DNA from 3 places in the Shinella sp. JR1-6 genome. Region 1 is predicted to be linked to each of the others. Evidence: predicted binding sites of a transcription regulator. Region 1 holds the regulator's gene; each other region holds the start of a gene.
The links. The regulator PhoB, encoded in region 1, activates phosphate uptake and scavenging genes when phosphate is short. The targets are predictions, from matches to a motif close to TGTCATNNANCTGTCAT.
Positions count from the first base shown of each region.

Region 1 (9,646 bases):
CGATATCCAGTTCCACGGCCCGGCTTTCGGCATTTTCCGCCATCGTCCACTCCTTCAAATCGAGGTGCGGCGCATGCCGCGTCGCAGAAGGTGGTCACAACCGGATTGCGAATTCAAGCGCACCGTGAAAAACATGTCATGAAGCCGCGCTATCCATGGAGAATCGATGGAGGCTGCGGAGGATAGGATGCTTGCGAGGGAATGGGTGGCGGTGACGGATCAGCGGACGGGTCTCGGCTGGCTGGCGGCGCAACTGTGGGGCGAACGGGTGCTGATCGCCTCGGCCGTCTTCGTCGGCTTCATGATGTGGCTTGCGGGCCTGCATCTCGGCTGGGTGTCCTTCGCCGTCCTCCTGCTCGTCATCGCCGGCCTGCTGCGCACGGAGCGGCGCATGGTGGAGACCGGTGGCCGGACCATGGCGGCCTCCACGGTACCGGTGCCGGAGGTTCAGGTCGTCGTACCGCCCGCGGACGATCTTTCCGCCATCGCAGCGGTCCTTGGCGCGCTCGATGCGCCCGCCCTGCTGCTTTCGGGTCGGGAGACAGTCAAGCTGCAGAACCGTGCGGCCGAGGCGATCTTCGGCGCCATTCCGCTGGGTAGCGACCTCGCCGGCCGCATCCGCGCCCCCGGTATTCTCGACATGGTGCGTGACGCGATCGCCAGCGGCCAGCCGCGCGAGACCGAGCACGCCGAGCGCCTGCCGTCGGAGACTGTCTATGTCGTGCGCATTGCGCCGCTTGCCGAACGGATGAACGAACCCCTCTGGCTGCTGACCTTTCGGGATGTCTCGCAGGCGCGTCGCATCGATCGCATGCGTTCCGATTTCGTCGCCAATGCCAGCCACGAGTTGCGCACGCCGCTCGCCTCGCTGCGCGGCTTCATCGAGACCCTGCAGGGGCCGGCCAAGAACGACGTGAAGGCGCATGAACGCTTCCTCGGCATCATGCACGAACAGGCGACGCGCATGAGCCGCCTTGTCGACGATCTGCTGTCGCTCTCCCGCCTTGAACTGCGCTCGAACCTGACGCCGGACCAGACCGTCGATCTCGTGCCGCTGCTCGGCCATGTGCGCGACAGCCTGCAGCCGCTCGCCTCCGACCTCGGCGTTGAGGTCGTGCTGGACCTGCCCAAACATCCCGTCACCGTGCCGGGTGAGCGCGACGAGCTGGTCGAGGTTTTTGAAAACCTCATCGAGAATGCCTGCAAGTACGGCCAGGAAGGCAAGCGGGTCGACGTGGTTCTGTCCGGTGGCGGCGATGTCCCGGTCGAGCTCTCTGTCACCGATTTCGGCCCCGGCATCCCCCCGGAACACGTGCCGCGCATCACCGAACGTTTCTACCGGGTCAACGTGGAAGCGAGCCGGTCCAAGAAGGGCACAGGCCTCGGTCTGGCCATCGTCAAGCACATCCTCACCCGCCACCGGGCACGTCTCGTGGTGAAGTCCGAGGTGGGCAAGGGCACGGTCTTTACCGTCAAGTTCTGACACAAAGGGCGACGCTTTCGTCGTATCGATAAAAATAGACAAGCAATTTCAATTGCTTGATTTGTCACAAATGTTTCGTCAAACTGACATAAAAGAGAGGGCGAACGGGGGCTAGAGAAGAGCCGCCGGTCAACGGCAGAGAGCGCAGAACAGCGCACCACACATGTCCTCTTCGGGAGAACCCAGATGAAATCTCTTAAGCTCACTGTTGCGGCGCTTGTTGCCTCCGCCGCATTCGCAGGCGTTGCCGTTGCGCGCGACCAGGTCCAGATCGCCGGCTCCTCCACCGTTCTTCCCTATGCCAAGATTGTCGCCGAGACGTTCGGCGAGACCTTCCCCGACTTCAAGACCCCGATCGTCGAATCCGGCGGCTCCTCGGGCGGTCTGAAGGAATTCTGCAAGGGCGTCGGCCCGAACACCATCGACATCGCCAACTCCTCGCGCCCGATCAAGGACAGCGAAGTTGAGGCCTGCAAGGCGGCCGGCGTGACCGAGATCCAGGAAGTCAAGATCGGCTATGACGGCATCGTCTTCGCCACCGACAGCGGCAATGCCGACCTGAAGCTCGAGCCGAAGGATCTCTACCAGGCGCTCGCCGCCGAAGTCGTCGTCGACGGCAAGCTTGTTGCCAACCCCTACAAGAAGTGGTCGGAAGTCAACAAGGACCTGCCGGACGCCGAAATCGCCGCCTACATCCCGGGCGAAAAGCACGGCACCCGCGAAGTCTTCGAAGAGAAGATCCTCGCCAAGGGCTGCAAGGACTCGGGCGCCCAGGACGTCATCAAGGCTGCCGTTGCCGATGAAAAGGAACAGCATTCCAAGTGCGTCGCCGTTCGCAAGGACGGTCTGGCTGTCGACATCGACGGCGACTACACGGAAACGCTCGCCCGTATCGCCGCCAACAAGTCCGGTATCGGCGTGTTCGGCCTGTCCTTCTACGAAAACAACGCCGACAAGCTGAAGGTTGCCACCGTCAGCGGCATCGTTCCGTCGACCGAGACGATCGCTTCCGGCGAATACCCGGTTTCCCGTCCGTTGTTCTTCTACGTCAAGAAGGCGCATCTCGGCGTCATCCCGGGCCTGAAGGAATATGTCGAGTTCTTCACGAGCGACGACATGATCGGCCCGGACTCCCCGCTGGCTGAATACGGCCTCGTCGCCGCTCCGGATGCCGAGCGCGAAGAAATCCGCAAGGCCTTCGTCGACGGCAAGATCATGTAATTGGCTTCGGCCGGCGCGGTTTCTCTCAGGAGAGATTGCGCCGGTCGCTCTCTTTCGGGCGGTTTTGCCCGCGTCTGTCGAAAGGTCGGGGCGGGTGGTCTCGCCGGGAGAATTTCCTCAATGAGTATTTCCCTTCTTCTGCTCGTCGTCGCCGTGATTGGCGTGGTGGGCTATCTTATTGGCAGCTGGCGCGCCAACGCGCTTGCCGGCGGCAAGCTTTCCAATCTTCATTCCCGGCCGGGTTACTACGGCTCCTTCGTCGCCATCTGGTCCATGCTTCCGGCCATCGCCCTCCTGCTGGTCTGGATCATCGCGAGCCCGATCTATATCGGCTCGACGGTTCGCGCCGGCTTTCCCGATGAGGTGAAGGCCGAGCCGCAGGCGACGCAGAACCTCAACTACAACATGATCGGTGCCATCGCCCGCGGCTTCAAGCTGCTCTCCGCCGAGGAGCGCGATGCGCTGTTCAAGGACGGTGCCGCCGCCCGCCAGGTGCTCGGCAGCAAGGGCGTGCCGCTCGCCGCGGATCCTGCGCCCTACATGCTGACGGCTGCCGACGATCTCAACCGCATGACGACGGCAAGCAGCACCTTCCTGTCGATCCTGGTCGTGGTTGCCGCACTTGCCGGCGGCGCTTTCGCCTACCGCGCGATCGCGCCGAAGTTCCGCGCCCGCAACCGCGTCGAAGGCGTCATGCTGGTCGGCCTCATCGTTGCTTCGTCGATCGCGATCCTGACGACAGTCGGCATCGTTGCCTCGATGGCGACGGAGGCGATCAGCTTCTTCAACATGGTTTCGGCCTGGGAATTCTTCTTCGGTACGACCTGGGATCCGCGTTTCGCTGCTGCCGGAGCCACGGATTCCTCCGGTCAGTTCGGCCTGATCCCGCTGCTTGCCGGCACGCTTTACATCGGCTTCGTCGCCATGCTCGTCGCTGTGCCGGTCGGTCTCTTCGCCGCCATCTACATGTCGGAATACGCCTCGCGCACGGTCCGTTCGATCGCCAAGCCGCTGCTCGAAGTGCTCGCCGGCATCCCGACCATCGTGTACGGCTTCTTTGCCCTCATCACGGTCGGCCCGTTCCTGCGCGACATCTCCGCCCAGCTGAACGGCCTCGTCACCGGCAACTATGCCAACTTCATCCAGGCGCAGAGCGTGCTGACCGCCGGCATCGTCATGGGCATCATGCTGATCCCCTATGTCTCCTCGCTGTCGGACGATATCATCACCGCCGTTCCGCGCGCCCTGCGTGATGGTTCGCTCGGCCTCGGCGCGACGTGGTCGGAGACCATCAAGCGCGTCATCCTGCCGGCCGCCCTGCCGGGCATCGTCGGCGCGCTGCTGATGACCGCCTCGCGTGCCGTCGGCGAAACCATGATCGTGGTGCTTGCCGCCGGTGTTGCCGCCCGCATGCAGCTCAACCCCTTCGAACCGATGACGACGGTGACGGTCAAGATCGTCAACCAGCTGACGGGCGACCTCGAATTCACCTCGCCTCAGACGCTCGTGGCCTTCGCGCTCGGCATCACGCTCTTCGTCATCACGCTCTGCCTTAACATCTACGCCCTCTACATCGTGCGCAAATACCGGGAGCAGTACGAATGAGCCAGGTCTCCACGAGCCCTTCGATGGCCGCCCTCGGCGTTGCCGCCAAACCCGAACGCCGCGATATCGGCCTTGGTCGCCGCTATGCCGCCGAACGCCGCTTCCGCCTCTACGGCATGGCTGCGATTGCCTTCGGTCTGCTCTTCCTGTTCCTCCTGCTGTTTTCGGTCGTCTCCAAGGGCTACACCGCGTTCCAGCAGACGATGATCACCATTCCGGTCGAGTTCTCCGAACAGGTCATCGACAAGAACAACGAGCGTGCCACCAACCCGCAGAAGCTGGTTACGGCGAACTACCCGATCGTTGCCCGCAATGCGCTCGCCAAGGTGCTGGGCGTCGACGAAAAGGACCGGGCCGGCCTGAAGGCGGTCAACGGTATGATTTCGGACAGCGTCCGCGTGCAGTTGCGCGATCTCGTCACCGCCGATCCCGCGATCATCGGCACGACGAAGACCGTGACGTTCCTTGCCCATGGTGACCTCGACTCCGCCTTCAAGGGCCAGATCGACCTCGCCGTGCCGGAAACGAACCGCAAGGTCTCCGACAAGCAGGTCGGCTGGATGAACACGCTCGCCGAAAGCGGCGCGCTCGCCAAGCACTTCAACACCGGCCTCTTCACCAATGGCGCATCGAGCCGTCCGGAGGCTGCCGGCGTTGGCGTCGCAGCGATCGGCTCGCTCTACATGATGCTGATCGTGCTCGTGCTCTCCCTGCCGATCGGTGTCGCTGCCTCGATCTATCTGGAGGAGTTCGCTCCGAAGAACCGGTTCACGGACCTTATCGAGGTGAACATCAACAACCTCGCCGCCGTACCGTCCATCGTCTACGGTCTTCTCGGCCTTGCTGTCTTCGTCAACTTCGCGGGCTTCCCGCGCTCGGCGGCCCTCGTCGGCGGCCTGGTGCTGACCCTCATGACGCTGCCGACGATCATCATCGCGACCCGTGCCGCGCTGAAAGCCGTGCCGCCATCGATCCGCTCGGCTGCGCTTGGCCTCGGTGCCTCGAAGATGCAGACCGTGTTCCACCATGTCCTGCCGCTCGCGATGCCCGGCATCCTGACGGGCACGATCATCGGTCTTGCTCACGCACTCGGTGAAACCGCCCCGCTGCTTCTCATCGGCATGGTCGCCTTCGTCGCCGATGTTCCGGCAACGCCGATGGACCCTGCGACGGCGCTTCCGGTGCAGATCTACATGTGGGCCAACGAGGCGGAACGCGCCTTCGTCGAGCGCACCTCCGGAGCCATCATCGTGCTCCTCATCTTCCTCATCCTCATGAATGTTGGCGCCATCCTGTTGCGCCGCCGTTTCGAACGGCGCTGGTAGAAGGACCGGTCATATGAACATGATGTCAGAAGCAGCAGTCGAGAAAGCGCTGGACAAGAAAATGAACGACATTTCCTACAAGATGATCGGCAAGGACGTCTCGGTCTACTACGGCGAGAAGCGCGCCCTCTACGATGTGAACCTCAATGTTCGCGAAAACACGGTGACCGCCCTTATCGGCCCGTCGGGCTGCGGCAAGTCGACCTTCCTGCGCACGCTGAACCGCATGAACGACACGATCGACGGTTGCCGCGTCACCGGCCGCATCACGCTCGATACGGACGATATCTACGATCCGAACATCGACGTCGTGGAGCTGCGTGCCCGCGTCGGCATGGTCTTCCAGAAGCCGAACCCGTTCCCGAAGTCGATCTACGAGAATGTCGCTTATGGCCCGCGTATCCACGGTCTCGCCAAGGGGAAGGCCGACATGGACGCCATCGTCGAGCAGAGCCTTCAGAAGGCCGGCCTGTGGAACGAGGTGAAGGATCGTCTGCATGAAGGCGGCACGGGCCTTTCCGGCGGCCAGCAGCAGCGCCTGTGCATCGCCCGCGCCGTCGCCGTCAGCCCGGAAGTCATCCTCATGGACGAGCCCTGCTCGGCGCTCGACCCGATCGCGACCGCCAAGGTCGAGGAACTGATCCATGAACTGCGCGCGAACTTCACCATCGTCATCGTGACGCACTCGATGCAGCAGGCGGCCCGCGTCTCGCAGCGCACCGCCATGTTCCACCTCGGCAACCTCGTCGAGGAGAACGACACCGACAAGATGTTCACCAACCCGGATGACCAGCGCACGCAGGACTACATCATGGGCCGCTTCGGCTGACGCCTTCGTCGCCGAGCATCCCTGGAACCCGAGCGCATTAAGGACTGAGCCATGTCATCGAGCCACATCGTCTCCATCTACGACGAAGAACTGAAATACCTCTCCCGCCGCATCTCCGAAATGGGCGGCACCGCCGAGCAGATGGTCGCCGATTCCGTCCGCGCCCTCGTCACGACCGACGCGGCGCTGGCCCAGAAGGTGATCTCCGAGGACGTCATCCTCGATACGGCAGAGCGCCAGATCAACGACAAGGCGATCGTCACCATCGCCAAGCGCCAGCCGATGGCGGCGGACCTGCGCGAAATCATGGGCGCGATCCGTATCGCGGCCGAACTGGAGCGCGTCGGCGATCTCGGAAAGAACACCGCCAAGCGCGTCATCGCCGTCCAGAGCTCGGGCATGCCCCGCAAGCTCGCCCGCGGCCTGGAGCATCTCGCCGAGCTCGCGCTGATGCAGCTCAAGGAAGTGCTCGACGTCTATGCCACCCGCTCGATCGAGAAGGCCAAGGCGATCCGCGAGCGCGACGACGAGATCGATGCGATCTATACCTCGCTGTTCCGCGAACTCCTGACCTACATGATGGAAGACCCGCGCAACATCACACCCTGCACGCATCTCCTGTTCTGCGCCAAGAACATCGAGCGCATCGGCGACCACGCGACCAACATCGCCGAAACCATCTACTACATGGCAACAGGCTCGCAGCCGGAAGGTGAGCGTCCGAAGGACGATACCTCGACCTCCGTCGTCGCGGCCGATGTCGCCGACGCGTCCGAGTAAAGAGCAAGGTTCAACTCCATGGTGCCCAGAATTGCCGTCGTGGAAGACGAGGAGGCCCTGAGTGTTCTCCTCCGTTACAATCTGGAAGCGGAAGGTTTCGAGGTCGATACGATCCTGAACGGTGACGAGGCCGAGATGCGCTTGCAGGAGCGCATGCCGGATCTCCTCATCCTCGACTGGATGCTCCCGGGCGTTTCCGGCATCGAGCTGTGCCGACGCCTGCGCCAGCGCCCGGAAACCGAACGCCTGCCGATCATCATGCTGACGGCGCGCGGCGAGGAGAGCGAGCGCGTGCGCGGGCTTGCCACCGGTGCGGACGACTATGTCGTCAAGCCCTTCTCGACGCCGGAACTGGTTGCCCGCGTGCGGGCGATGCTGCGCCGTGCCAAGCCCGAGGTTGTCTCGACGGTGCTGCGCTGCGGCGACATCGAGCTCGACCGCGAGACGCACCGCGTCCATCGTCGCACCCGCGAGGTCCGCCTTGGCCCGACGGAGTTCCGCCTTCTGGAGTTCCTGATGACCTCGCCCGGCCGCGTCTTCTCACGCTCGCAGCTTCTCGACGGGGTCTGGGGCCATGACATTTATGTCGACGAGCGCACCGTCGACGTGCATGTCGGGCGTCTGCGGAAGGCGCTCAACTTCGCCAACATGCAGGACGTCATCCGCACGGTCCGCGGCGCCGGCTATTCGCTGGAAACCTGAGCGAGCGGAATTCCTCCCAAGGACGGAAATGGGCCCTCAGGGGCCTGTTTGCGTTTTGGGGGAATAGTAGAGGCACCACCATCTCAAACGAAAACGGACCCTTTCGGGTCCGCATCGCATTTTCTGCCGTGGTAGATGTTATCGCATCCGGCGGCGCTCGGCCGAGGGCTGGTAGGCGAGGCGCTGGTGGTAGGTGCAGTAGGGCGAATTGTCGGGGGACTCGTTGCCGCAGAAGTGGAAGTCGTCGTTGAGCGGGTCTCCGATCGGCCACTTGCAGGTGCGCTCGGTGAGCTGGGTCAGCTCGAGACGACGCGACATCGGCACGACCACGTTGTTGCGGTTGGCCGGAACCGGAAGGGTCTCGGCCTGCATTTCGAAATCGGCGTCGATCTCTTCCTTGACAATGGCGTTGCCGGCCGGACGGGCGACCGGACGGGCGGCGACGGGACGGGCAGCGAAGTTCGACGGACGCGGCGTCGCCGGAGCCGGACGCTTGGCGCGTGTCGCGGTCTGGGTGCCGCCGGCCTTGGCGCGGCCGGGCAGATTCAGCCGGTGCACCTTGCCGATGACGGCATTGCGGCTGACGCCGCCGAGCTGCGCCGCGATCTGGCTCGCGCTCAGGCCCTCGCTCCAGAGCTTCTTGAGTTTCTCGACGCGCTCGTCTGTCCAGTTCATGTTTTTGTCTCCGCTCGGCGTTCAGGATGCGGGAATCCCTCGTCGTGCTCCGGACGGGTCCGGAACCTGAACGCCCTAACTCTCTTGCTGACTAGTTCCGCCGCATGCAGTCTAGTAATTGGTCTTTAACCTAGAGACCGGTGGACTCTGTGACAAGAGTCGCCGGAATCCGGGCGAATCGATTTCGGAGTTTTCCCCAACTTGCTGGTCGGGTGTGACTCGATAGAGACACCTTCCATGCGCGTCGCGAATCCTCACCTTGCGGGATGTTCAGCGCCATTTCGGGTGCGATTTTGTTGACATCCCAATATGAAATGCTGATAGTGCGGCATGCCGCCGAAAGGCGGCTTTTGGTTTTTCTGAGGCTTGGAAAAGTCAAGCTGCATTTCTGTTTTTCCGCATCTCTTTTCGGAGGATCCACGCATGGCCGATGTCGCGCCGCTCTATGAAACCTACATGCGTGCGCCGCTCCGGTTCACGCGCGGGGAGGGCGTGTGGCTGACCACCGAAGATGGCGAGCGATATCTCGATTTTGCCGCCGGTGTTGCCGTCAACTCGCTCGGCCATGCGCATCCTCATCTCGTCGCCGCGCTGAAGGAGCAGGCCGACAAGGTCTGGCACCTGTCGAACCTCTATGAGGTTCCGGGCCAGGAAAGCCTCGGCAGCCGGCTGACGCAGGCCACGTTCGCCGACAAGGTGTTCTTCACCAATTCAGGTGCAGAGGCGCTGGAATGTGCGATCAAGACCGCCCGGCGCTACCATTTTGCCAAGGGCCATCCCGGCAAGTACCACATCATCACCTTCGAGGGTGCCTTCCACGGGCGCACGATCGCGACGATCGCCGCCGGCGGTCAGGAAAAATACATCGAGGGCTTCGGCCCCAAGGCGCCGGGCTTTCTCAAGGTCCCCTTCGGCGACATCACGGCCGTCAAGGACGCGATCACCGAGGAAACGGCCGGTATCCTGATCGAGCCGGTGCAGGGCGAGGGCGGGCTGCGCCCGGTGTCGAAGGAGTTCATGCAGGAG
Region 1 is NZ_SHMI01000006.1:296,099-305,744, reverse strand. It holds gene ppk2 (polyphosphate kinase 2) at 1-43, opposite strand, end outside; gene phoR (phosphate regulon sensor histidine kinase PhoR) at 188-1,483, shown strand; gene EXZ48_RS13745 (substrate-binding domain-containing protein) at 1,670-2,704, shown strand; gene pstC (phosphate ABC transporter permease subunit PstC) at 2,825-4,309, shown strand; gene pstA (phosphate ABC transporter permease PstA) at 4,306-5,634, shown strand; gene pstB (phosphate ABC transporter ATP-binding protein PstB) at 5,648-6,463, shown strand; gene phoU (phosphate signaling complex protein PhoU) at 6,515-7,243, shown strand; gene phoB (phosphate regulon transcriptional regulator PhoB) at 7,262-7,945, shown strand; gene EXZ48_RS13715 (GcrA family cell cycle regulator) at 8,084-8,620, opposite strand; gene EXZ48_RS13710 (aspartate aminotransferase family protein) at 9,044-9,646, shown strand, end outside.

Region 2 (9,646 bases), on a different contig from region 1:
CGTTTTCCGTGATGTCCTGGTAGCGCAGGCCCGCCCCGTCGAAGGCCTTTTTCAAGGCAGCGAAATTCTCCGGCGCCTTGGTCTCGATGCCGATGAGGATCGAGCCGAAGTTGCGGGCGGATTTCTTGAGATATTCGAAGCGGGCGATGTCGTCGTCCGGGCCGAGCAGGTTGAGGACGTCGCGCAGCGCGCCGGGACGCTGGGCAAGGCGCAGGATGAAATACTTCTTCAGTCCCGCATGCCGCATCGCGCGCTCCTTGACATCGGGCAGGCGCTCGAAATCGAAATTGCCGCCGGAAACCACGGCAACGACCGTCTTGCCTTCCAGCGCCTCGCGGCCAAGCGCATCGAGCGCCGTCAGCGACAGCGCGCCGGCCGGCTCCAGCACCACGCCCTCGACATTCAGCATGTCGATCATCGTCACGCAGATCGCATTTTCCGACAGCAGCATCACCTGGTCGGCTGAGAAGCGGCTCAGCGCAGCGAAATTCAGCGCCCCGATCTGGCCGACCGCGGCACCGTCGACAAAGTTGTCGACCTGGTCGAGCGTCACCACCGCGCCGCTTTCGAGGCTGCGCCGGAGGCTCGGCGCACCCGCCGGCTCGCAGAAGATGAAACTCGACGGGCCGATCCGGCCGTCAAGGTAACCCGTTATGCCGGAGGCGAGACCGCCGCCGCCGACCGGCAACACGACGAGGTCCGGAAGCTTGCCATCCGGCAGCTGGGCGACGAATTCCGCCGCGACCGTCGCCTGTCCCTCGATGATGTCGGCATGGTCGAACGGCGGCACCATCAGCGCGCCGGTCGCCTCGGCATGCGCGCGGGCCGCCGTGTAGCACTGGTCGAAGAAGTCGCCGACGAGCTTGATCGTGACGAAGTCGCCGCCAAACATGCGCGTCTTGTCGATCTTCTGCTGCGGCGTCGTCACCGGCATGAAAACCACGCCCGGCACGCCGAAATGGCGGCAGACGAAGGCAAAGCCCTGCGCGTGGTTGCCGGCCGAGGCGCAGACGAAGCTGCGGGCACCGGAAGCATCGGCGAGCACCTTGCGGAAGAAGTTGAAGGCCCCGCGGATCTTGTAGGAGCGCACCGGCGAAAGGTCTTCGCGCTTGAGATAGATGTCCGCACCGTAGCGGGCGGAAAGATGTTCGTTCAGTTGAAGCGGCGTTTCGGGAAAGAGGCCGCGCAGGGCCTCCATGGCCGTGTCGACGTCGGGTGTCATGCTCTGGTCCGTGTTCGATAGATTGGGTTCAAAAAACTGCGTTTCTTGCCTTCGGAAAAGGACAGAGGCAGGCAAAGCCGATCATTCTTCAAACCTTTCCGATGCCCCGCGGCCGCGAGAGCCGCGCGACAGAACCTGCCCGAACCGGAATGGCGCCGCGCCGGGGCGCCATCCTTGAGTTTGGACGATGCAAAGGCTATGGCATATCGACGCGACGGTTACCACCCGCCCTGGCCAGCATGGCCTCTTCGAGACCAGAACTTGAACGCCACCATCTTCCGATCAGCCATCAATATCGCAGCCATCAGCGGGATCTATCTTTCCGTCGCGATGCTGATCCCGGCCTTCATCGACGTCTATTACGGCCATCCCGATTCGGAGGTGTTCTTCCTCTCCGCCTTCATGACCGGCGGCCTGTCGCTGGCAACGGCCGCGGCCACCCGGTCCGGCCCGCCGCCCTTCAACAAGCGCATGGGCTTTCTCGTCGTCAACATGCTCTGGCTGTCCGGCAGCATCATCGGCGCCATTCCGCTCTGGCTCTCCTCGCTGAACCTCACCTTCGCGCAGGCCTTCTTCGAGTCGGTCTCGGCGATCAGCACGACCGGCTCCACCGTCATTACCGGCCTCGACAACGCGCCGCCGGGCGTTCTGATGTGGCGCTCGCTGCTGCACTGGCTCGGCGGTGTCGGCATCCTGGCGCTCGGCCTGTTCATCATGCCCTATCTGCGCGTCGGCGGCATGTCCTTCTTCAAGCTGGAATCCTCGGATACGGCGGACAAGCCCTTCGCCCGAATCGCAAGCTACACCCGCGCCTTCCTCGCCCTCTATGTCGGCATCACCCTGCTCTGTGCCGTCGTCTATGCCGCACTCGGCATGAACCGGTTCGATGCACTGAACCATGCCATGTCGACGGTGGCGACCGGCGGGCTTTCGACGCATGACGCCTCCTTCGGCTACTACAAGAGCCTGCCGCTGCTGTGGGCAGCGACCTTCTTCATGACGCTGTCCAGCCTGCCCTTCTCCGTTTTGATCCTCTTCGTCGTGCGCGGGCGGCTCGATGCATGGCGCGACCCGCAGATCCGCGTCTTCCTTGGCTATCTCGTGCTCTTCTCCATTGCGGCGAGCGTGTTCCAGCGGCTCGAAAACGGTGTCAGTTTCCACGAGGCGCTCGCCCATTCCTTCTTCACCGTTGCCTCCATCCTGTCGACGACAGGCTTTTCGAGCGACGACTATACGCAATGGGGCCACTTCATCGTGGCGCTCGCCTTCGTCGCAACCTTCATGGGCGGCTGTTCGGGCTCGACCTCCGGGGGGCTGAAGGCCTACCGTCTGATCATCCTCTTCAACTTCATCCGCACCGGCCTCTACCGCCTGATCTATCCGGACGGCATCCACGCCGTGCGCTACGGATCGATGACCGTCGATGCCGATTTCCAGCGCAGCGTCTTCCTGTTCTTCATCACCTATGTCGCGATCTCGGCCGTCGGCGCGATCCTGCTCGCCCTGATGGGCTACGACGTGCTGACGGCGATCTCGGCGGCCGCGACCTCGCTGTCGAATGTCGGTCCGGGCGTGACGCAGGCGATCGGGCCGGCCGGCACCTTCGCCGGGTTCCATGATGCGGCGCTCTACGTGCTCTCCCTGCTGATGCTGCTCGGCCGCCTCGAAATCCTGACCGTGCTGGTCATCCTCACCCCGCTCTTCTGGAAGAGCTGATTGCGGACGAGCCGCGCGGCGTTCTTGACTGTTGCCATGCTTCTTCGCATCCTGCCGCCAACCGCCCGGAGGAAGACGGAATGTTCGTGTCGAAGTCCCTGTTGCGCATGACCTTTGTCGCCGCGCTCGCGCCCACGCTCGCCCTTGCCGGCCCCCTCGCGGATGCGGCCAGGAAGGCCGAGGAGCAGGCGGCTGCCGGCGACACGGTCGGTGCGCACAATACGATCCGCGATGCCTTCGGCGCCTTTGCCGCCACGCTGCCCTTTTCGATCGGCAAAGCCGTCTTCGTTTCGACCGCCCCGGAAGGCTACGGCATGTATGCTGTTCGGCCGGAGGCGAGCTTCAAGGTCGGCGAGGCGCTGATCTCCTATGTCGAGCCGGTCGGCCTCACCTGGCGGCCGGCCGACGGGGGCCTGCTCGAATCGCACTTCACCGTCGACCTGGAGCTGCTCGACCCGAAGGGTACGGTGCTTGCCGAGCAGAAGGCCTTCGGCTCCTTCGACTTCAAGGGCAGCGTGCGCAACCAGGAGGTCTTCGCCAAGCTGACGCTCAATCTCAGCGGCCCGCCGGTGGGCGACTATGTGCTGCGCTACCGCTTCCGCGATGCTGCAAGCGGTGCCGTGGCGATCAGCGAGCAGCCGTTCAAGATCGTTCCCTGACCGACTTTTCCACAGGCACGCAGAGAATTGTGACAAGCCGGAATCCGCGCTTTCCAGCGGGTTGGCGGTCAATTATGACAGCGGCATGACAACCCCAGCCACGTAAGGGGCACCCATGCTTTCGCTGTTTCGCAAACTCATGCCGCGCGAGGACCGTTTCTTCGACCTCTTCGAGCAGCATTCCCGCACCGTCGTCGGCGCTGCCGAAGCCCTCCAGTTGCTCCTGGCCGGCGGGCCGGACATGGAAAAACACTGCAACCGCATCGTCGAACTGGAAGACAAGGCCGACGACATCACGCGCGAAGTGCTGCTTGCCGTGCGCCGCAGCTTCATCACGCCGTTCGACCGCGGCGACATCAAGGACCTGATCCAGTCGATGGACGACGCCATCGACATGATGCACAAGACGGTCAAGACCATCCGCCTCTACGAGCAGACGAGCTTCCAGCCCGGCATGCAGGAAATGGGCGAAGCCGTCGTCAAGGCTGCCCATCTCGTCGCCGAGGCCATTCCGCTGCTCGACAAGGTGGGCGTGCATGCCGGCCGCCTCAGCGCGATCGCCGAGGAAGTCACCCGCGTCGAGGGCCGCTCGGACGAGTTGCACGACCAGGGGCTGAAAGACCTCTTCAAGCAATACGGCAAGACCGATCCGATGGCCTATATCATCGGCAGCGAGATCTACGGCGAGCTCGAAAAGGTCGTCGACCGCTTCGAGGACGTCGCCAATGAAATCAGCGGTATCGTGATCGAGAACGTCTGATGGACGCCACCCTCGCCTTCCCGCTGCTCGTCGGCCTCGTCGGCATCGCGCTGCTGTTCGACTTCCTGAACGGCCTGCACGATGCGGCGAATTCCATCGCCACGATCGTCTCGACGCGCGTGCTGCGTCCGCAATATGCCGTCATGTGGGCGGCCTTCTTCAACTTCATCGCCTTCCTGTTCTTCGGCCTGCATGTCGCCGAAACGCTGGGCAAGGGCATCATCGATCCCGGCATCGTCAGCCCGCTCGTCATCTTCGCGGCGCTGATGGGCGCGATCATCTGGAACGTTGTCACCTGGATCTTCGGCATCCCCTCCTCCTCCTCGCACGCCCTCATCGGGGGCCTGGTGGGCGCGGGTCTTGCCAAGACCGGCTTCGACGCCGTCGTGTGGAGCGGCCTCATCAAGACGGCGAGCGCCATCTTCCTGTCGCCCGCCATCGGCTTCCTCCTCGCCCTCATCCTCGTGCTCGCGGTCTCCTGGCTCTTCGTGCGCCAGACGCCGTTCGCCGTCGACCGTACCTTCCGCGTCATGCAGTTCATCTCGGCCTCGCTCTATTCGCTCGGCCATGGCGGCAACGACGCGCAGAAGACCATGGGCATCATCGCCGTGCTGCTCTTCTCGCAGGGGTATCTCGGCAGCGAGTTCCATGTGCCTTTCTGGGTGGTCATCACCTGCCAGGCGGCCATGGCGCTCGGCACGCTGATGGGCGGCTGGCGCATCGTGCACACGATGGGCTCCAAGATCACTCGCCTCAACCCGATGCAGGGTTTCTGCGCGGAAACCGGTGGCGCGATCACCCTTTTCGCCGCCACCTGGCTCGGCATCCCGGTCTCGACGACACACACGATCACCGGCGCGATCATCGGTGTCGGCGCCGCCCGCCGCGTCACCGCGGTGCGCTGGGGCATTGCCGGCAACATCGTCATCGCCTGGATCGTCACACTCCCGTCGGCCGCCGCGATCTCCGCCCTCTTCTACCTCACGATCAATGCGATCACCGGCTGAGGCCGCTCCAAACGAAAACGGCGGAAGCGTTGCCGCTTCCGCCGTTCCTGTTCCTGCCGTTTCAAATCCGGATCAGAAGAGATCCGGTGCGTGCTTGAGCGCATGGACCGGCTGCCCGAAGTCGGACGCCGTAAAATCGAAATCGTCGGAACCCGACGTCGCCGAAGCGGCGTCGATGGCAAAGGGCCGGGCGGCAAAACCCGCATCGGCGTGATCGTTGCCGGCTGCCGCCGCCTTCTTGAACACGAAGGCATCGCCGCCCCCGTGATCCTCGTCCGCCGGCTCGCCAGCCTTCTTCACGCCGGTGAACTTGAGCTGGAGCTTGGCGAAGAGCTCGGCGGTCTTGGCCGATTCGAAGAAGTACTTGTCGCTCTTGTCGTAGTAATCGCCATAGGACTTGAGGTTCAGCTTGGCCGTGCCGATCACGTCGCCGTCGCCGTCTACCGCCTTGAACGTCACCACGTCGCCGGAAACCTTCGTCGAGGTGATGGTCATCTTCTCGGTGCCGAGTGCATAGACCAGCTTGAACTTGCTGAAATCCCCATCCTTCTCGAGGTTGAGGCTGTAGTTCATCTTGGTGTTGAAGCTGTCGGTATAGGTGCCCTTGATGGTGAAGCCGGCCTTCGTCTGCGCAGTGGAGTAGGCCAGCGTGCTGCTGTAGCCTTCGCCCTGCACCTTCACCGAAAGGCTCGTCGTCGTCTTGCCGATCTTCATCAGGATATCGGTCGTGCTGTCGCCGAAGCTGCTGTCAATCTCGACGGTCGCCTTCAGCGTCGTGGACGTCAGGCTGTACTTGGTCAGCTTGACGGTGAAATCACCGATGCCGTTCAGCGAACCGTAGGTCTTCTGCAGATAGGCCTTCGTCAGATATTTTGGAAATTTCATTTACGCCCCCAATGTGCCCCGCGTTGAAACATTGGACGCTAAAAAAGCGAAAGTTTTTCTACAAGGCAAGAGATCGCCCCTAGATTGCGTCTCGCGGGCGTGACTGGAAACGACGATGTGTTGCAGGGCCGGCACATTCCCGGCAAGGATCCATGGAAAAGTATTCTCCGGAACCGTCACATCCGGCAGCACTTCGCCCCGTTTGGCCACCCTCTGTACTACGCGCGAATCACATAAATCTACGACTAAGGACAAATCTGGGATGAAATGACTGGTGCGGGCGGCGGGGATCGAACCCGCACAGCCAAGGCCGAGGGATTTTAAGTCCCTTGCGTCTACCAGTTTCGCCACGCCCGCTTGGCCTGCTTTTCGGGGAGTACGACCGCTTCGTCAATAGGTGCGGCCACCTCGCGGAACAAAAAGGGCGCGGACCTGATGTGGGCCGCACCCTTCTTCATCGGTGATGTTTCAGGAGAACATCAGGCCGAGAGTTTTGCCGCGATCTTGGCGACATGGGCGCCCTGGAAGCGGGCGGCGTCCAGTTCGATTTCCGAAGGCTGGCGCGAGCCGTCGCCGTCGGTGATCGTCGAGGAACCGTAAGGCGAGCCGCCCTTGACGGCTTCCACGCCCATCTGGCCTTGGAAAGCGTAAGGCAGGCCGGCGACGACAAGGCCGTGATGCAGCAGTGTCGGGATGAAGCCGAGGATGGTCGATTCCTGGCCGCCGTGCTGCGTGGCCGAGGAGGTGAAGACCGAGCCGACCTTGCCGACGAGCTTGCCCTGCGCCCAGAGGCCGCCGGTCTGATCCCAGAAATTGCGCATCTGCGAGGCGACCGTGCCGAAGCGCGTGCCGGCTCCGACGATGATCGCGTCATAGTCGGCAAGTTCCGCCACCGTGGCGATCTCGGCCTTCTGGTCGAGCTTGAAATGCGAAGCCTTCGCCACGTCTTCCGGCACCAGTTCCGGAACGCGCTTGACGGTCACCTCGGCACCGGCCGATTTCGCACCTTCCGCGACCGCATAGGCCATGGCTTCGATATGGCCGTAGGCCGAGTAGTAGAGAACCAGTACTTTTGCCATCGTCGTCTCCTGTTTCGATGATGCCTTTCCGCTTGATCGCGGCGTCGCGTTGGATGTAGCACTTCGGAGTGGCAATGCCCCAGCGGTTGCCCGGTCGACAGACTGTTCACCCACCATTGACAATGCCGCGCCTTCGGTCGGCATTTCTGTCCGAACTACAGAGAGCGCCCATGAGTTCCCGTCCCATCGCCACCGCCGCCATGCTCGCCATCGGCGACGAACTGCTCTCCGGGCGCACCAAGGACAAGAATATCGGCCAGCTCGCCGACATACTCTTCCTCGCCGGCATCGACCTGAAGGAGGTGCGCATCGTCGGCGACGACGAGGACGCGATCGTCGAGGCGCTGAATGCGCTGCGCGCCCGCTATACCTATGTCTTCACGTCCGGCGGCATCGGCCCGACCCATGACGACATCACGGCGGACGCCATTTCCAAGGCCTTCGGCGTGCCCTGCCTGCACGACCCGCTCGCCATGCAGCTGCTCGGCGCCATGTACGAGCGCCGCGGCGTCGAGTTCAACGCGGCGCGCCAGCGCATGGCGCGCATGCCGGAAGGCGCTGTCCATATCGAGAATGCCGTCTCGACGGCGCCGGGCTTCCACATCGGCAATGTCTATGTCATGGCCGGCGTGCCGCAGGTCTTCACCGCCATGCTCGGCACCGTGGTGCCGACCCTTGAGGGCGGCGTTCCGATGCTCTCGCGCTCGGTCGCCTCGCCCTTCGGCGAAGGCGACATCGGCAGCGCGCTGGCCGGTATCCAGAAGAAGCATCCCGAAACCAGCATCGGCTCCTATCCGCGCTTCAGCGAAAACCGCTTCTCGACGGAAATCGTCATCCGCAGCCGCGAAGAAGCCCCGGCGGAAGCCGCCGAACGTGATATACTTCAGATGATTGCCGAAATCGCCGCGGCCAAGGCCGCGTCTTGATCCCGATCAAGGTTTGACGAAAGCGGCAGGCGCATGCTTCCATCGACCCAGAACAGGAGGCCGAAATGACCTACAAGACCATCGTGGCGGTGCTGAGCGCCGCCGAGGACGCCGGCAAGGTGACGGATCATGCGCTTGCCCTTGCGCACAAGACCGGCGCTCACGTCATCGGCATCCATGCGGAAACGCCGGTCGTGGTCACGCTGATCGCGCCGATGGAATATCCCGACCCGAACGCCGTTCTCGACCTGCAGGAGCGGGCGCAGCAACAGTCCCGGGAGGTCGAGCAGGCCTTCAAGTCACGCTGCGAGCGCGACGACATCTCCTATGAGTGGCGCCTCTTCACCGGCACCGCCGGCTATGCCTCCGCCGGGATCATCGACAGCGCGCGCGGCGCCGACATCGTCATTGCCGGCCAGTTCGACCCCGATCTCGACGGCCCGGCGCGCGAGGACATCGAAGACCTGCTCTACGAGAGCGGCCGCCCGGTCTACCTCGTCTCCAATGCCCCGGCCGGCCCGGCGCCGATCGACCGCGTGCTGCTTGCCTGGAACGGCTCGCGCGAATCGGCACGCGCCGCCTTCGACGCCCTGCCCTTCCTGACAGGCGCGAAGGAGGTCGAGATTTTTACCGTCGATCCGCCGGAGAACGTCATGCAGTCGCGCGACTTCTGCGGCGCCGAGCTTGCGGCAACGCTTGCCCGTCACGGCATCAAGACCACGGTCACGTCGGGTGCTTCCGATGGCCACTCGGTGGCCGAGGCGCTGAACCGGCGCGCAACGGAAATCGATGCCGGCCTCATCGTCATGGGGGCTTACAGCCATTCGAGGCTGCGCCAGCGCCTTTTCGGCGGCGTCACCAGCGCCATGATGCGCTATGCCCGCGTGCCGACGCTGATGTCACGCTGAGACGAGGGAGGCGGGCCTGCCTCCCTTGCCGCCTCTCAAACAACCGGTTTGACCATCGTCGTCGCCGCTCCAAATCCGAAGACCGGTTTCAGGAATCCGAGCGAGACGGTCGAGACGGCCTCGAACCCGCGCCGGGCGTAAAGCGCCCGGGCCCGCGGGTTCTCGTCGATGACATCGAGCCGCACCCGTTTCAATCCCGCCTCTGCCGCGCGATGCTCCAGCGCATCCAGCAGGGCCGAGCCGACACCGAGGCTGCGCGCCTCCGGCCGCACGAAGATGCCGTCCATGAGAAGCGTATCCGGCTCGCAGGGCCGCTCCAGCAGGCTGATCAGCAGCGCCCGGGCAGATCCCCCGAGCCAGCCATAGACCTTCGCCATATCCGACAGGCCGCCGCCGACAAAGGCGCCGTCCGGCGTCTTGAACCCGGCAACGCCCAGAAAACCGCCATCCACCGAAACGGCGCTCAGCGCATGGCTGGGATTGA
Region 2 is NZ_SHMI01000024.1:51,922-61,567, forward strand. It holds gene ilvA (threonine ammonia-lyase) at 1-1,222, opposite strand, end outside; gene EXZ48_RS27675 (TrkH family potassium uptake protein) at 1,484-2,938, shown strand; gene EXZ48_RS27680 (hypothetical protein) at 3,019-3,597, shown strand; gene EXZ48_RS27685 (DUF47 domain-containing protein) at 3,713-4,357, shown strand; gene EXZ48_RS27690 (inorganic phosphate transporter) at 4,357-5,364, shown strand; gene EXZ48_RS27695 (hypothetical protein) at 5,437-6,249, opposite strand; tRNA gene EXZ48_RS27700 (tRNA-Leu) at 6,522-6,606, opposite strand; gene wrbA (NAD(P)H:quinone oxidoreductase type IV) at 6,729-7,328, opposite strand; gene EXZ48_RS27710 (competence/damage-inducible protein A) at 7,499-8,254, shown strand; gene EXZ48_RS27715 (universal stress protein) at 8,320-9,162, shown strand; gene EXZ48_RS27720 (GNAT family N-acetyltransferase) at 9,198-9,646, opposite strand, start outside.
Region 2: EXZ48_RS27685 (DUF47 domain-containing protein) is a predicted target of PhoB. The motif match lies at 3,672-3,688, and genes of this name have one in related genera.

Region 3 (9,646 bases), on a different contig from region 1:
CACGATGGAGCTGATCTACAAGGAAATCAGCGAATTGGCGCAGATCTTTGATGTGCAGGATCAGGGCGAGAAAGTCATCGCCGACCTCAAGGCGCGCGAAGACGCGGCGCGCAAGAAGATCGCTTCGGCGGATGGCAAGCTTTCCGCCGTCTTCTGGTTCTCCAGCGCCGAACTCGACATCGACCCCTATGTCGCCGGGCGCAACGGCGCGCCGGGCTACATCATGTCGGCGCTCGGCATCCGCAATGTCATTGAGAGCGACGAGGAATGGCCGACGGTCGGCTGGGAAACCGTTGCCAAGGCCGATCCGAGCATCATCGTCGCCGGCAAGATGGAGCGCCGCCGCTTCCCTGCCGATGACGTCGCGGTCAAGCACACGTTCCTCAAGGAAGATCCCGTCGCCAGCCTGATGCCGGCCGTGAAGAACGGCCATGTCGTCGATATGGACGCCCAGGCGATGAACCCGACGATCCGCACGATCGAGGGCATCGAGGTGCTTGCCGACGCCATCGAGAAGGCTGGCCTCGCGAAGTGACGGCTGATCGCCCCATCCTGCTGCGCACGGGTGTCGCTCTTGCGGCGCTCGTGCTGCTTGTCGCCGCGCTCGGGGTGGGCGCGGCGGTGGGCGAGACCGCTATTCCGCTCGACGTCGTGGCAAAGACCGTGGCGAACCGCCTCTGGCAGGCGGGGCACGCCATCGAGCCGATAGACGAGGGCATCGTCTGGAACTACCGGCTGAGCCGCGCCGTGGTTGCGGCCTGCTGCGGATCGGCGCTCGCGATCTGCGGGGTGATCCTGCAGTCGCTGCTGCGCAACGCGCTGGCCGATCCCTACATTCTCGGCATTTCCGCCGGTGCCTCCACGGGCGCTGTCGCGGTGGCGATCCTCGGCATCGGCGCCGGTATCCTGACGCTGCCGATCGGTGCCTTTATCGGGGCGCTCGTCGCCTTCGGTCTCGTCAGCGCGCTGGCGGTTCGCGCAGGCCGCGGTACGGGGGCGATCATCCTTGCAGGGGTCGCCGGTTCGCAGCTCTTCAATGCGCTGACCTCCTTCATCGTCACCAAGGCGGCCAATGCGGAACAGGCACGCGGCATCATGTTCTGGCTGCTCGGCAATCTCTCGGGCGTGCGCTGGCCGGATGTCTGGCTGGCGCTGCCGGTTGCGCTTCTCGGGCTTGTCGTGTGCCTCTGGCATGCGCGCGCGCTCGATGCCTTCACCTTCGGCACGGAATCGGCGGCCTCGCTCGGCATTCCGGTGCGCCGGGTCTATGTCGTGCTGATCGCCGTCTCGGCACTGATGACCGCCGTCATGGTCTCCATCGTCGGGTCGATCGGTTTCGTCGGCCTCGTCATTCCCCATGCCGCGCGCATGGTCGTCGGTGTCCGCCACGGTTTGCTGCTGCCGGCCTCGGCGCTGATCGGCGCGATCTTCATGATTGCCGCGGACGTGCTGTCGCGGATCATCATTCCCGGCCAGGTGCTGCCCATCGGTGTCATCACCGCGCTGTTCGGCGCGCCGGCCTTCGCGCTCATCCTCAGCCAAAGGAGATCGGCCCTGTGACCCTTTCGGCAAAAGGTCTTTGCTGGTCGGCCGGCGGCGCGACCATCCTGACCGACGTCTCGCTCGACGTGCGTCCCGGCGAATTTCTCGGCATCATCGGACCCAATGGTTCGGGCAAGACCAGCCTGATGGCGTTGATGGCGGGCATCCGCAAGCCGCAGGCGGGTCTGGTAACGCTTGAGGGCTCGCCGCTTTCGGCCCACGGCCGGCAAGCCATAGCCCGCCGCATCGCCTTCGTCGAGCAGCAGGCGGAGACGACCGAGCGTATCACTGCGCGCCAGGCGGTCGAACTCGGCCGCACGCCGCATCTCGGCGCGCTGACGCCCTGGTCGCGGGCGGATGATGCCATCGTCGACAGGGCGCTGGAGGAGGTCGACATGGCGCACTTTGCCGGCCGGCTGTGGCACACGCTTTCCGGCGGCGAGCGGCAGCGGCTGCACATCGCCCGCGCGCTCGCCCAGCAGGCGCCGATCCTCCTGCTCGACGAGCCGACCAACCATCTCGACATCGGCCACCAGATCGGCCTGCTCCAGCTGGTGCGCGAACAGGACCTGACCGTCGTTGCGGCATTGCACGACCTCAATCACGCGGCCATGTTCTGCGACCGCATCGCCGTCATGCAGGGCGGCCGCATCGTCGTGCTCGGTACACCTGCAAAGGTGCTGGAGCCGCAGCGCCTGCACGATGTCTTCGGCGTCACCGTGGATGTCGAGCGCGACAGCGCCGGCGGCTGCTTCATTCGCTATCGCCGGCCAGAGCCCCGGCCTGCCAAACTCAAGCTCGTTGCAAAGGCAAGATGAAAACCCGTTTCCTCCTGGCTGCGGCCATCGCCGTACTTCTCCACGCCGCCCCCGTCGCCGCTGAAACCTTCCGGGTTGAGATGCGCAATCGCGGCGAAAAGGGCTCCATGGTTTTCGAACCGGATTTCCTGGCAATCAAGCCGGGGGACAGCGTCAAGTTCATCGCCACCCACAAGAGCCACAACGCCGCCAGCATCGACGGCATGGTTCCGCAGGGATATGCCGGCTTCAAGGGCAAGATCAACGAGGAGATCGAGGTCACCTTTGATGCCCCCGGTTTCTACGGCATCAAATGCTCGCCGCATTTCGGCATGGGCATGGTCATGCTGGTGAAGGTTGGCGAGGCGGAACTGACGGAGGCGATCCGCACGGTTGAAGTGCCAGCCCGCGCCCGGCCGCGCTTCGACGACATCTTTGCCCGTATCGATGCGGGCGAGGGGCAGTGATGCACGGCACACGCGGCAACAGTCATCTCAAGGAAGACATTCGCGACTACTGGTCGCGCCGCTCCGAGACCTTCGATCTCGCCTTCGGCCACCGCATTCCCGAAGGACCGGAGTTCGAGGCCTGGGCGGCGGCGATCCGCGAAAATCTCGGTCCGGAGCCACGCCGCGTATTGGAGCTTGCTTGCGGTACAGGTGAGGTGACACGTCTGCTGCTTTCCCTCGGCCATGAGGTGACGGCGCTCGACTTTTCCGAGGCGATGCTGAAGGTCGCACGGAAGAAACATGCCGGTGCCAAGGGCGTGCGTTTCCTGCTCGCGGATGCGGAAAACCCGATGGAGTCGGACGAGAGCTATGACGCGATCGTCTGCCGCCATCTGGTCTGGACGCTGACGACGCCGGTCGAGGCTTTTTCCGAATGGCACCGCATGTTGAGGCCGGGCGGCATCCTTCTGTTCTTCGACGGCGACTGGGCAGCACCGACCCGGCTCGGCAGGCTGGCGGGCCGGGCCATCGCCCTGCTCGACAAGGTCATCGGCGCCGATCCGCACTATGACGGCGCGATGAGCGCGCGCCATGTCGATATCATGGGCCGGCTGCCCTTTGGCGACGGGCTTACCGTTGAACGCGTCCAGCCGCTTCTGGCGGCGGTGGGGTTCCGCGATATCAAGATCGGCTCACATGGCCCGATCGCGAGGGCGCAGCGGCGCACGGCGGATCTGCGCAACAGGCTGCGCACACTGCTTTACCGCCGTTTCATTCTCTGCTGCCGGAAGTAACTCCGTCGGTTTCCGGCTCCACGGTCAGCTTGACGCGGTCGGCGGCAAAACGCGTGCGGGAGAACTGGACCGGAACGCCGTCAAGATCGGTGTTGACGGCCGTCGCCACAAGAATGATCGCCCCCGGTGAGAGCTTCAGGTGGCGGATGTCGTCGCCTTCGGCATGGATGGCGGATATTTCGGTCGAGCGGCGCACATAGTCGGACACACCTAGCTCCTGGAACGCAGCGGTGATGGAGCGTGTCCTTTCGTAGACGGTGTCGATCCCGCTGAAACGGTCCGCGGGGAAATAATGCGTGCCGCAGGAGATGGGCCGCCTGTCGGCGCTGTTCACGGTTTCGAGCCGCACGCAGGGCGCGCCGGCTGCAAGGCCGAGCGCCACGGCAACGGCGGCGGTCGCTGGCTCCGTCGCCGCCGCCAGTAACTGGCCTTCCAGATTGCGCGTCTGATTTCCGAGACCCTGCGAAAATCGGGTACGGCGGGAGATCGGGAAGCGCAGCCGGTCGCGCCGCTCGATGCGCGTGCCGATGCCCTGGATGGGGCGCACGATGCCTTCCTCTGCCAGTGCCGCCATGGCGCTGCGCACCGTGTGGCGGTTCACGCCGAAGCGGGCGGCGAGCGTGATTTCCGGCGGCATCATGCCGGTTTCGTCGAAATCGCCATTGTTGATCGCAAGGCGCATGCGGTCGGCGATTTGCCGCCAGAGCGCCACGCCCGATTGTCGTTCCACCATTTTCGCCCCCGCGAAACCCTCTGTCACACCCTTGTCATCCCGGCCCTTTAAGACGAGACTTAGATGTTCAGTTGTCTAGATTAATAGACATTTGGAGGGAAGGCAATGACATCAGTTCAGAAATCTGCCGCAAGCGCGGGGGACGGCCGGCAGAGGGCCATGGGTCTCTTGGCGAAGGCGAGCCGGGCCGAGTTGCAGGCGGCTTTTGACGCGCTGGCGGAACAGCCCGCCGTTCAACCGGTGCGCGGGCCGGAAACGGGCCTCGTCATGATCCGTGGCCGCATCGGCGGCGGCGGTGCGCCGTTCAATCTCGGCGAGGCGACGGTGAGCCGCGCCAGCATCCGCCTTCAGGACGGCACGGTCGGCCACGGCCAGGCGCTCGGCACGGACGGCGCCAAGGCGCGGCTTGCGGCGATCTTCGATGCGCTCTTCCAGCAGCCGGCCCACCAGGCCGAGGTGGCGGCGCTGCTCGAAACCATCGCCGCGCGCATTGCCGGCGAGGACGCCGAAAAGGCGCGCCAGACGGCCGCCACGCGCGTCGATTTCTTCACCATGGTTCGCGGAGAGGACTGATGACATTGGATACGCTCGCTTTTGCCGGCGGTTTTGAGGAGCCGGTGTTCGAGGCCCAGGCCGTTTTCCGCACGCTGATGGACTGCATGGCTCGCCCGGGCACGATCGGCGATGTCGCGGCCTCGGTCCTGCCGCCCGCGCCGCTGAATGCGACGGCCGGCGCGGTCGCGCTGACGCTGTGCGACCATGACACCGCTGTCTGGCTGACCCCGGCGCTCGCCAATTCCGCGCTGCTCGGCTGGCTCGCCTTCAATGCCGGCGCGACCGTCACCGAGGAGCGCCAGGACGCCCGCTTCGCCTTCATCGAGAAAGGCGCGATGCTGCCGAACCTCTGCCTCTTCGCGCAGGGCACGCAGGAATACCCCGATCGTTCGACGACGCTGGTCGTCGAGATCGACGCCTTCGAGGGCGGCCGGCCGTTGACGCTGAAGGGGCCTGGCATCCGCACGGAAGAAGAGATCGCCCCCGTCGGTCTGCCGGACATGTTCCCGCATTTCTGGTCGGAAAACCGCCAAAAGTTTCCGCGCGGGGTCGACCTGATCCTCATTGCCGGCACGAAAATCCTCTGCCTGCCGCGCACCACCGTCGTCAGCGTGAAGGAGGCATAAGACCATGTATGTTGCCGTCAAGGGTGGCGAAGCCGCCATCTCCAACGCCCACCGCCTTCTTGCCGACCGCCGCCGTGGCGACCGTTCGCTGCCGGCCATCGGCATCGAGCAGATCGTCGCCCAGCTCGGCCTCGCCGTCGACCGCGTGATGGCGGAAGCCTCGCTCTACGACCGCGCGCTTGCGGCGCTTGCCGTCCGGCAGGCCCGGGGCGACATGATCGAGGCGATCTTCATCCTGCGCGCCTACCGCACGACTTTGCCGCGCTTCGGCTATTCGAAGCCGGTCGAGACGGGCGACATGTGCGTCGAGCGCCGCGTCTCGGCGACCTACAAGGACCTGCCGGGCGGCCAGCTTCTCGGGCCGACCTTCGACTATACGCACCGCCTGCTCGACCCGTCGCTGCTGAACGACGAAGCGGTGGATGTGCCGCTGGAGCGCGAGGAGGCCGGCGAGCCGGTCATGCGCGTTTCCGACATTCTCGCCGGCGAGGGCCTTGTCGAGGATGACGGCAGCCTGCCGGACGGTCATGTCGCTGGCGACCTGACGCGCGAGCCGCTGGAATTCCCGATGGCGCGGGACCTGCGATTGCAGGCGCTCGCCCGCGGCGACGAGGGCTTTTTGCTGGCGCTCGGCTATTCCACGCAGCGCGGCTATGCCCGCACCCATCCCTTTGTCGGCGAGGTGCGCATCGGCGAGGTCGAGGTGGAGCTGGACATGCCTGAACTCGGCTTTGCCGTCTCGCTCGGCCGCATCCAGGTGACGGAGTGCCAGATGATCGCCCAGTTCAAGGGATCGGCGAAGAACCCGCCGCAGTTCACCCGCGGCTATGGCCTCGTCTTCGGCCAGAGCGAGCGCAAGGCTATGGCCATGTCGCTGGTCGACCGGGCGCTGCGCGCGGAGGAATTCGGCGAGGACATCGTCGCGCCGGCGCAGGACGAGGAATTCGTCATCTCCCATTCCGACAACGTGCAGGCGACCGGCTTCGTCGAGCACCTGAAACTCCCGCATTACGTGGATTTCCAGGCCGAACTCGATCTCGTTCGCCGCATGCGGCGCGAATACGAGACCGCGCAAAACATCGATCTTCCGGAGGCCGCAGAATGAGCACGGCAGACCTCGCAACCTACAATTTCGCCTATCTCGACGAACAGACCAAACGCATGATCCGCCGCGCGATCCTGAAGGCGATCGCCATTCCCGGCTACCAGGTGCCCTTCGCCTCGCGCGAAATGCCGATGCCCTACGGCTGGGGCACCGGCGGCGTGCAGGTGACGGCGGCGATCCTCGGGCCGAAGGACGTGCTGAAAGTCATCGACCAGGGAGCGGATGACACCACCAACGCCGTCTCCATCCGCGCCTTCTTCCAGAAGGTCGCCAATGTGGCGGTCACGACCAAGACGCGCGAAGCGACGATCATCCAGACGCGCCATCGCATTCCCGAGGAGAAGCTGACGGCCGGCCAGACGCTGGTCTACCAGGTGCCGATCCCGGAGCCCCTGCGTTTCCTCGAGCCGCGCGAGACCGAGACGCGGAAAATGCATGCGCTGGAAGAATACGGCCTGATGCATGTCAAACTCTACGAGGACATCGCCCGCAACGGCCATATCGCCACGACCTATGCCTATCCGGTCAAGGTCGAGGGCCGCTACGTGATGGATCCGTCGCCGACCCCGAAATTCGACAATCCGAAGATGCACATGTCGGAGGCGCTCCAGCTTTTTGGCGCGGGCCGCGAAAAGCGCATCTACGCCGTGCCGCCCTATACCGAAGTCGTCAGCCTCGATTTCGAGGACCATCCCTTCGAGATCCAGACCTTCGACAAGCCCTGCGCGCTGTGTGGCGCGGAGAACGTCTATCTTGACGAGGTGGTGCTCGATGACCGGGGCGGGCGGATGTTCGTCTGCTCGGACACCGACCATTGCGAAGAACGCTGCGCAGGCGGCCATCGCGGCCATCTGGCTTACAACAAGGAGGCTGCCGAATGACCGACACGCCGCTTCTCAAAGTCCGCGACATCTCGAAATTCTACGGCGCGCGCATCGGCTGCCAGAATGTCTCCTTCGATCTCTGGCCGGGTGAAGTCCTGGCAATCGTCGGCGAATCCGGCTCCGGCAAGACGACGTTGCTCAACTGCCTCGCCACCCGTCTGATGCCAACATCGGGCGCCGTCGAATACCGCATGCGCGACGGCCAGATGCGTGACCTCTCCCGCATGAGCGAGGCGGAACGCCGCTTCCTGATGCGTACGGACTGGGGTTTCGTGCACCAGAACCCGGCCGATGGCCTGCGCATGGCTGTGTCGGCCGGCGCCAATGTCGGCGAGCGGCTGATGGCCGTCGGCGAACGCCACTACGGCAATATCCGCGAGACGGCGGGCACCTGGCTCGGCCGCGTCGAGATCAGCGTCGACCGTATCGACGACCAGCCGCGCGCCTTCTCCGGCGGCATGCGCCAGCGCCTGCAGATCGCCCGCAACCTCGTCACCTCGCCGCGCCTCATCTTCATGGACGAACCGACCGGCGGTCTCGACGTCTCGGTGCAGGCGCGGTTGCTCGATCTCCTGCGCGGCCTCGTGCAGGACCTCGGCCTCTCGGCGATCATCGTCACGCACGACCTCGCCGTCGCGCGCCTCCTCTCGCACCGCATGATGGTGATGAAGGATGGCGTCGTCATCGAACAGGGGCTGACCGACCGCGTGCTCGACGATCCGCGCGAAGCCTATACGCAGCTCCTCGTCTCCTCGATCCTTCAGGTGTAACCATGGCCACACCCCTCGTTGTTTCCGAAGTCGCGAAGAGCTTTACCATGCATCTTCGCGACGGCATTCGTCTGCCCGTGATGTCAAATGTCGCCTTCTCGGTGAAGGCGGGTGAATGCGTCGTATTGGGCGGCCCGTCCGGCATCGGCAAGAGTTCGCTCCTGAAGATGGTCTACGGCAACTATGCCGTCGACAGCGGCCAGATCCTGATCGAGCACGGCGGCCGCCTGCTCGACCTGGCGATCGCCGATCCGCGCACCATTCTTTCGGTGCGCCGCGCCACGCTCGGCTATGTCAGCCAGTTTCTGCGCACCGTGCCGCGCGTTGCGGCCGTCGATGTCGTCGCCGAGCCGCTCACCGCCCGCGGCGTCAATGCCGCCGAGGCGAAGGCGACGGCCGAAGCCATGCTGGCGCGGCTCAACCTGCCGCGCGAACTCTGGCAACTGCCGCCCGCCACCTTTTCCGGTGGCGAACAGCAGCGCGTCAACATCGCGCGCGGCTTCATTACCGATCACCGCATCCTGCTGCTCGACGAGCCGACCGCATCGCTCGATGCGAAGAACCGCGCCGTGGTCGTCGAGATGATCGCTGAGAAGAAGGCGGCCGGTGTCGCGCTCCTCGGTATCTTCCACGACGAAGACGTGCGCGAAAAGGTCGCCGACCGCATCGTCGACGTCTCCGCCTTCTCGCCACGAAAGGCCGCCGCATGACCCGCCTGTCCGAAACGCCGCTGATCCATCCGACTGCAGTCGTGTCCGACACGGTGCTCGGCCGCTACACGGAGATCGACGAGAACTGCCGCGTCAGCGAAGTCGAGATCGGCGATTATTCCTACATCATGAACGGCGGCTCCGTCTGGTGTGCGACGATCGGCAAGTTCGCCAACATCGCCGCCTCAGTGCGCATCAATGCGACGAACCACCCGATGTGGCGGGCGACGCTGCATCATTTCACCTACCGCGCCAACGATTACTGGCCGGATGCCGACCACGAAGCCGACTTCTTCGAATGGCGGCGCGGGCACCGCGTCGTCATCGGCCATGACGTCTGGATCGGTCACGGATCGACCATCCTGCCGGGTGTCACAGTCGGCAACGGTGCTGTCATAGGCTCGGGCGCGGTCGTCACAAAAGACGTCGAACCCTATACGGTCGTCGGCGGCGTCGCGGCGAAGGTCATCCGCGAACGTTTCCCCCGAAGCATTGCCGAACACATGGAAAAACTTGCCTGGTGGGACTGGGATCATGCCCGGCTGCGCACCGCTCTCGACGACTTTCGCAAACTTGACGCAGAAGCCTTTCTTGCCCGTCACGGCGGGTGAGAAAGCGCTTTCCGATGCCGGAAATTCAGGCCTGTGGACTGTTATTTTTCCGACATGAAACTGACATTGC
Region 3 is NZ_SHMI01000002.1:496,637-506,282, forward strand. It holds gene EXZ48_RS04945 (ABC transporter substrate-binding protein) at 1-535, shown strand, start outside; gene EXZ48_RS04950 (iron ABC transporter permease) at 532-1,560, shown strand; gene EXZ48_RS04955 (ABC transporter ATP-binding protein) at 1,557-2,360, shown strand; gene EXZ48_RS04960 (pseudoazurin) at 2,357-2,806, shown strand; gene EXZ48_RS04965 (class I SAM-dependent methyltransferase) at 2,806-3,582, shown strand; gene phnF (phosphonate metabolism transcriptional regulator PhnF) at 3,560-4,315, opposite strand; gene phnG (phosphonate C-P lyase system protein PhnG) at 4,421-4,888, shown strand; gene phnH (phosphonate C-P lyase system protein PhnH) at 4,888-5,496, shown strand; gene EXZ48_RS04985 (carbon-phosphorus lyase complex subunit PhnI) at 5,501-6,601, shown strand; gene EXZ48_RS04990 (alpha-D-ribose 1-methylphosphonate 5-phosphate C-P-lyase PhnJ) at 6,598-7,482, shown strand; gene phnK (phosphonate C-P lyase system protein PhnK) at 7,479-8,255, shown strand; gene phnL (phosphonate C-P lyase system protein PhnL) at 8,258-8,965, shown strand; gene EXZ48_RS05005 (DapH/DapD/GlmU-related protein) at 8,962-9,576, shown strand.
Region 3: phnF (phosphonate metabolism transcriptional regulator PhnF) is a predicted target of PhoB. The motif match lies at 4,337-4,353, and genes of this name have one in related genera.